Linked DNA regions of Rhodopseudomonas palustris HaA2. The protein of the gene in region 1 interacts with the protein of each later gene in a pairwise test. Links are inferred from orthologs where the notes say so. Each region holds a gene or a part of one and is shown in the gene's direction. Other genes may lie near its edges.

What was found.
Region 2: the proteins of RPB_RS05005 (region 1) and RPB_RS16965 interact in binary tests that used the Escherichia coli proteins (3 or more experiments, as listed by UniProt). The link is inferred for Rhodopseudomonas palustris HaA2 from one-to-one orthologs.

Annotation. Positions count from the first base shown.
Region 1 is NC_007778.1:1,131,241-1,134,523, forward strand. The notes cover bases 272-3,237. They hold RPB_RS05005 (ferredoxin family protein), read left to right. Parts: upstream 272-1,589; coding sequence 1,590-1,886; downstream 1,887-3,237. Other genes in these bases: RPB_RS05000 (FAD-dependent oxidoreductase), read left to right, coding at 272-1,552; RPB_RS05010 (DUF2478 domain-containing protein), read right to left, coding at 2,468-3,052. In the rest of the region: RPB_RS04995 (electron transfer flavoprotein subunit alpha/FixB family protein), read left to right, coding at 1-232; more of RPB_RS05000, read left to right, coding at 245-271. UniProt on the Escherichia coli protein: Could be part of an electron transfer system required for anaerobic carnitine reduction. Could be a 3Fe-4S cluster-containing protein.
Region 2 is NC_007778.1:3,843,035-3,846,236, reverse strand. The notes cover bases 234-3,118. They hold RPB_RS16965 (aminotransferase), read left to right. Parts: upstream 234-1,041; coding sequence 1,042-2,196; downstream 2,197-3,118. Other genes in these bases: RPB_RS16960 (polyamine ABC transporter substrate-binding protein), read left to right, coding at 2,204-3,118; RPB_RS16970 (rhodanese-like domain-containing protein), read left to right, coding at 708-1,034; RPB_RS16975 (flagellar motor protein MotB), read left to right, coding at 234-449. Also shown: more of RPB_RS16975, read left to right, coding at 1-233; more of RPB_RS16960, read left to right, coding at 3,119-3,202. UniProt on the Escherichia coli protein: Shows aminotransferase activity with methionine and histidine as substrates, and to a lesser extent also with phenylalanine.

The DNA of each region.
Region 1 (3,283 bases):
GACGATCCGGCCGAAGCTGTACATCGCGGCCGGCATTTCCGGCGCGATCCAGCATCGCGTCGGCGTCGACGGCGCCGATCTGATCGTCGCCATCAACACCGACAAGAACGCGCCGATCTTCGACTTCGCGCATCTGGCGATCGTCACCGACGCGATCCGCCTGCTGCCGGCGCTGACCGAAGCATTCCGCAAGCGGCTGTCGCCGCACACCCGCGACCGCATCGCGAGCTAACAGGAGTTCACCATGATCGAGGAACGTTTCGACGCGATCGTGGTCGGCGCCGGCATGGCCGGAAACGCCGCCGCGCTGACGATGGCCAAACGCGGCATGAAGGTGCTGCAGATCGAGCGCGGTGAATATCCGGGCTCGAAGAACGTCCAGGGCGCGATTCTCTACGCCGACATGCTGGAGAAGCTGGTGCCGAACTTCCGCGAGGACGCGCCGCTCGAGCGTCATCTGGTGGAGCAGCGGTTCTGGATGATGGACGAGCGCTCGCACACCGGGCTGCATTATCGCTCGGACGATTTCAACGAAGAGAAGCCGAACCGCTACACCATCATCCGCGCGCAGTTCGACAAATGGTTCTCCAGCCAGGCGCAGGAAGCCGGCGCCATCGTGCTGTGCGAGACCACCGTCAAGGAACTGGTGAAGGACGCCTATGGCAAGGTGATCGGCGTGATCACCGACCGCGAGGGCGGCGAGGTCCATGCCGACGTCGTGGTGCTGGCCGAGGGCGTCAACGGCCTGCTCGGCACCAAGGCGGATCTGCGCGAGCGGCCGTCGCCCGACAAGGTCGCGCTGGCGGTGAAGGAAATGCACTTCCTGCCCCGCGAGACCATCGAGGCGCGCTTCAACCTCAAGGGCGACGAGGGCGTGGTGATCGAGGCGGCGGGCACGATCTCCCGCGGCATGACCGGGATGGGCTTCGTCTACGCCAACAAGGAATCGGTGTCGGTCGGCATCGGCTGTCTGGTCGCCGATTTCCAGAAATCCGGCGAGACGCCCTACGATCTGCTCGAGCGCTTCAAGAAGCATCCCTCGATCGCGCCGCTGATCGAAGGCTCCGAGGTCAAGGAATATGCCGGCCATCTGATTCCCGAGGGCGGCTACAAGGCGATCCCGCAGCTCTATGGCGACGGCTGGGTGGTGGTCGGCGACGCTGCGCAGCTCAACAACGCGCTGCATCGCGAAGGCTCGAATCTGGCGATGACCTCCGGCCGGATCGCCGGCGAGGCGATCTTCCAGGTCAAGTCGCGCAAGGATCCGATGACCAAGGAGAATCTGGCGCTCTACAAGAAGATGCTGGACGAGTCCTTCGTCATCAAGGATCTGAAGAAGTACAAGGATATGCCGGATCTGCTGCACATCCAGTCGCAGAACTTCTTCCTGACCTATCCGCAGCTCATCAACAAGGCGCTGCAGAACTTCGTGCGGGTCGACGGCACGCCGAAGGTCGACAAGGAGAAGGTGACGATCAGATCGTTCGTGTCGGCGCGATCCTGGGCGGGCCTGTTCGGCGACGCCTTCCGCTTCGCGCGGGCATGGCGGTGAACGGCGACGGCGACGAACTCAAACGCGGAGAGCAACAATGACGGTGGAAGCCCCCATTCGGGTCGAGGACAAGCTGTTCCAGAACCGCTATCTGGTCGACGTCGGCAACGCTCACATCCGGGTGAAGCCGCACACCAAGCCGTCGGCTGAACTGCTGGCGCTGCTCAAAGTCTGCCCGGCGCATTGCTACGAGCTGAATACCAACGGCCAGGTCGAGGTGACGCCCGACGGCTGCGTCGAATGCGGCACCTGCCGGGTGATCGCCGAGGGCAATGGCGACATCGAATGGGACTATCCGCGCGGCGGCTACGGCGTGCTGTTCAAGTTCGGCTGAGCGTAGAGCGGTTCATCGATGGATTGAAGCAACGCGGCATTCGCGCGTGCGGAGTCGTCATCCTGAGGTGCGAGCGTAGCGAGCCTCGAAGGATGCGGCCAGGGCGCTTGCGGCCCATCCTTCGAGGCCCGCAGCGCCGCGCATGGCGCGGCCCAGCGGGCACCTCAGGATGACGGCGGTGATTCCATCAACGGCTGAGCTGCTCTAGCACCGCCGCGCCGGTTCGCGAAGACCGACGGCGGATTCGTGAACGGCGCGGTGGCTACCGATGTCGTCATGGCCGGGCTTGCCCCGGCCATCGAGGTTCTCTGGACCGCGAGAGCCGTTCTGTTTCCGATGGAATCAGCACTGGCGTTCTGCGGCCTGGACATGCAGGCCGCGACATCAACGCCCTATCACCCGTCATTGCGAGTAGCGCAGCGACGAAGCAATCCAGAAGCCCCATGCTCGGCGCCTCTGGATTGCTTCGCTGCGCTCGCAATGACGGGGATGGGGCGTTGACTTGGCGGCCTGCATGTCCAGTCAGCTCCTCGGGATGAGGAGTCATCCGATGTGGCAGGGGGCCATGTCGCTTCGGTCGATCAGGCCGCCGAGGTCAGCGCCTGGTGCGCGCCGATCCGGTTGCGTTGCGCCGCGAGGCCGCGCCGCGCCAGCCATTGCTGCACCCGTGGCGAGTCGATCATCGCCTCTTCGGCGAGGCCGTTGGTGAATTCGCGCCAGCTCGCCAGCCGGCGTTCCGACACGCCGACCAGCACCGGGATGCCGAGCTCGACCGCCTCGGTGATCACGTCGCCGAGCCCGCCGCCATCGGCTTCGAGCTGGCCGAATTTGTTGATGATCAGCAATTCCGGACACTTCTGGAACGCGGCCGAGATCAGCGCGGCGGCGTCCTGCATCGCAAGCGGATCGACACGGCAGTTGCCGGACCGCGTTGTCTGGTCCTCGGCCAGTTGCAGAATGATCCGCGAGGCCAGTTCCTCGACCTCCATGTCGCAGCGTGGCAGGCTGTCGCGGGTCGCGTGGTAGGGGACGATGCCGGCGACGACGATTCCGGCGTTGCGCAACCGGTAGCCGAGATCCGACATGACGCGGCAGGCAGCCGCGCCGTCCGAATACACAACTGCGAGAATCGATGGCCTGCCAGTCCTGCCGAGATTGAACGCCATCGCTGCCCGCTGTCCCCAATACGACTTTCGCCTAGTAGAATGTCAGAACCGGCCGTTGCGGGCTTTGCGGCAAATCAATCCCAGTCGCGCGCCTCCGATCGGGCGACGCGGCTCGCGGCGCGATCGCGTGCCGACGGCGTGCGCCGAGATGGCCTGTCGTCTCGCCGCGACGAAAAAGGCGGGCCGCTCGCGCGACCCGCCCATGGTCAGTCCATCGCTTCAGCCTGCGAA
Region 2 (3,202 bases), 2.7 Mb from region 1 along the record:
ACATGCCGGAAATCTCCGAGCTTTCGAAGAACGTGATGTTCGAAGAGACCAAGCAGGGACTCAACCTGGAGATCATGGACCAGGACGGTCGCGCGATGTTCGCCGACGGCTCCAAGGCTCCGTTCGAGCGCACGCGAAGGCTGCTCCAGAGCCTCGCCGGGCCGCTGCGCGCGACCCCGCTGCGGATCACCATCGCCGGCCACACCTCGGCAGGGTTGATGCCGGCGCGAAGCGACTACAATGGCTTCGACCTGTCCGCGGACCGCGCCAATGCAGTGCGTCAGATCCTCGAACGGGAAGGGGTTCCGACCTCGCATTTCTTTGCGGTCACCGGCCGGTCCGATACCCAGCCGTTGTTTCCCGAGGACCCCGCGATCGCCGCCAACCGCCGGGTGACCATCACGCTGATGCGGGAGAGCCCGGCGCTGCCGCCGGGATTGAAGCCCTGATCCGGCGATCCGGACAGCGGGCGTGTGGTCTGGCCGGGGCCAGGCCGCCAGCCTGACCGGCGCGATCCGGCCGCCGCGTTCGACCAATGGGGCGGTGCATTTTCGGCGCCGGCGGACTATCCACCCGGAATGACCGCACTCGTTTTCCGAAGCTTGATTTTCCTCGCGCTAGGCGCGACTTTGGCGACGCAATGGCCGAGCGTCGTTCTCGTTGTTGCACTATTGGGTCCAGGCAGTGCAATTGCGGGAGAAACGAGAGTGGTAGGCCAGGTTGAGGATTTGACGCCGCAGGACGTCGCCAAAGGGGTCGCAGAGGGACGTTATCTGCTGGTCGACGTCCGCGAGCCGAACGAAGTGGCGGCGGAAGCCTATCCGGACGCGGTGGTGGTTCCGCTGTCGAGCTTCGATCCGCGCCAGATCCCCGATCCGAGCGGCAAGCAGGTCGTGTTCGCCTGCCGCTCGGGTAAGCGCTCGGTGACGGCCTCTCAGGCGGCGCAGATGTCAGGGCTCGCCTACAACAAGCATCTCGCCGGCGGCATCCTCGGATGGAAGGCGGCAGGCCTGCCGACCAAGCCGGGCGGCTGATCGCGCGATGAACAGGGTCTTCGCCGATCTGCCCGTCACCGTGTTCGAGGCGATGTCGCAGCTCGCACGCGACAACAACGCGATCAATCTCGGCCAGGGGTTTCCGGACGATCCGGGGCCGGAGGACATCCGCCGGGCCGCGGCCGACGCGGTGCTGAACGGCTACAACCAATATCCCTCGATGATGGGGATCCCGGAACTGCGGCAGGCGATCGCCACCCATTACGGGCATTGGCACGGCGTCGCGCTCGACCCGATGACCGAGGTGATGGTGACCTCCGGCGCCACCGAGGCGCTGGCCAGCGCCATTCTCTCGGTGGTCTCGCCGGGCGATGAAGTCATCGTGTTTCAGCCGGTGTACGATTCCTACCTGCCGATTATCCGGCAGGCGGGCGGCATTCCGCGCCTGGTCCGGCTCGAGCCGCCGCACTGGCGGATCACCGAGGAGGCGTTGCGCCGGGTCTTCAACGCCAAGACCAAGGCGATCGTCTTCAACAACCCGCTCAATCCCGCCGCGGTCGTCTATCCGCGCGAGGATCTCGAACTGTTGGCGCGGTTCTGCCAGGAGTACGACGCCGTCGCCATCTGCGACGAGGTGTGGGAACACGTCACCTTCGATGGCCTCAGCCACATCCCGCTGATTGCGATCGAGGGCATGCGCGACCGCACGATCAAGATCGGCTCGGCCGGCAAGATCTTCTCTTTGACCGGCTGGAAGGTCGGTTTCGTCTGCGCGGCGCCGCCGCTGTTGCGGGTGGCGGCCAAGGTGCATCAGTTCCTCGCCTTCACCACGGCGCCCAATCTGCAGGTCGCGGTCGCCTACGGGCTCGGCAAATGCGACGACTACTTTTTGCAGATGCGCAAGGACCTGGCGCGAAGCCGCGACCGGCTGGCGCGGGGCCTGTCGAGCATCGGCTTCCCGGTGATCCGGTCGCAGGGCACGTACTTCCTCACCGTCGATCTGTCGCCGCTCGGCCTCAACGAGACCGACGAGGTGTTCTGCAAGCGGATCGTCAACGACTACAAGGTCGCCGCGATTCCGGTGTCGGCATTCTACGAGGAGGAGCCGGTCACTTCGGTGGTGCGGTTCTGTTTCGCCAAACAGGATCAGACGCTCGACACCGCGCTCGAGCGGCTGTCGGATGCGGTGCACAGGCGTTAGGACTTCGATGATGCGGAACGATCTCCTTCGACGGCTGCGATTCGTCGGCGCGACGCTGGGGCTTTCGGCGAGCCTCGCCGTGCCGGCGCTGGCGCAGGATCGCGTGGTCAATTTCTACAACTGGTCGAACTACGTCGCGCCCGGCGTACTCGAGGAGTTCACCCGCGAAACCGGGATCAAGGTGATCTACGACACCTTCGACGGCAACGAGACGCTGGAGACCAAGCTGCTCGCCGGCAAATCCGGCTACGACGTCGTCGTGCCGACCGCGTATTTCCTGCAGCGCCAGATCGGCGCGAAGGTGTTCCAGAAGCTCGACCCGACGAAGCTGCCCAACCTGAAGAACGCCTGGGACGTGGTGACGAAGAAGCTGGCGCTGTACGATCCCGGCAATCACTATGCGGCCAACTACATGTGGGGGACCACCGGCATCGGCTACAATGTCGGCGCAGTGAAGCGCATTCTCGGCGAGGGTGCGGTGATCGACAGCTGGGACATCGTGTTCAAGCCGGAGAATCTGGCGAAGTTCAAGGAGTGCGGCGTCCAGATGCTGGATTCCGCCGACGACATCCTGCCGGCGGCGCTGACCCGTCTCGGCCTCGATCCGAACTCGACCAAGCAGCCGGATCTGGAGAAGGCCGCCGATGCCGTCGCCAAGGTGCGGCCGTCGGTGCGGAAGTTTCACTCGTCGGAATATCTCAACGCGCTCGCCACCGGCGAAATCTGCCTCGTCGTCGGCTGGTCCGGCGATATCAAGCAGGCGCAGGCGCGGGCGACCGAAGCCAACAACGGCGTCGAAATCGGCTACGCGATCCCGAAAGAAGGAGCGCAGATGTTCTTCGACAATCTGGCTATCCCGGCGGACGCCAAGAACGTCGCCGAGGCGCACGAATTGATCAACTTCCTGTTTCGCCCCGAGATCGCCGCCCGCAATTCCGACTTCCTGTCCTACGCCAACGGCAACAAAGCCAGCCAGGAATTCGTCAACCCGCGTATCTTGAACGAC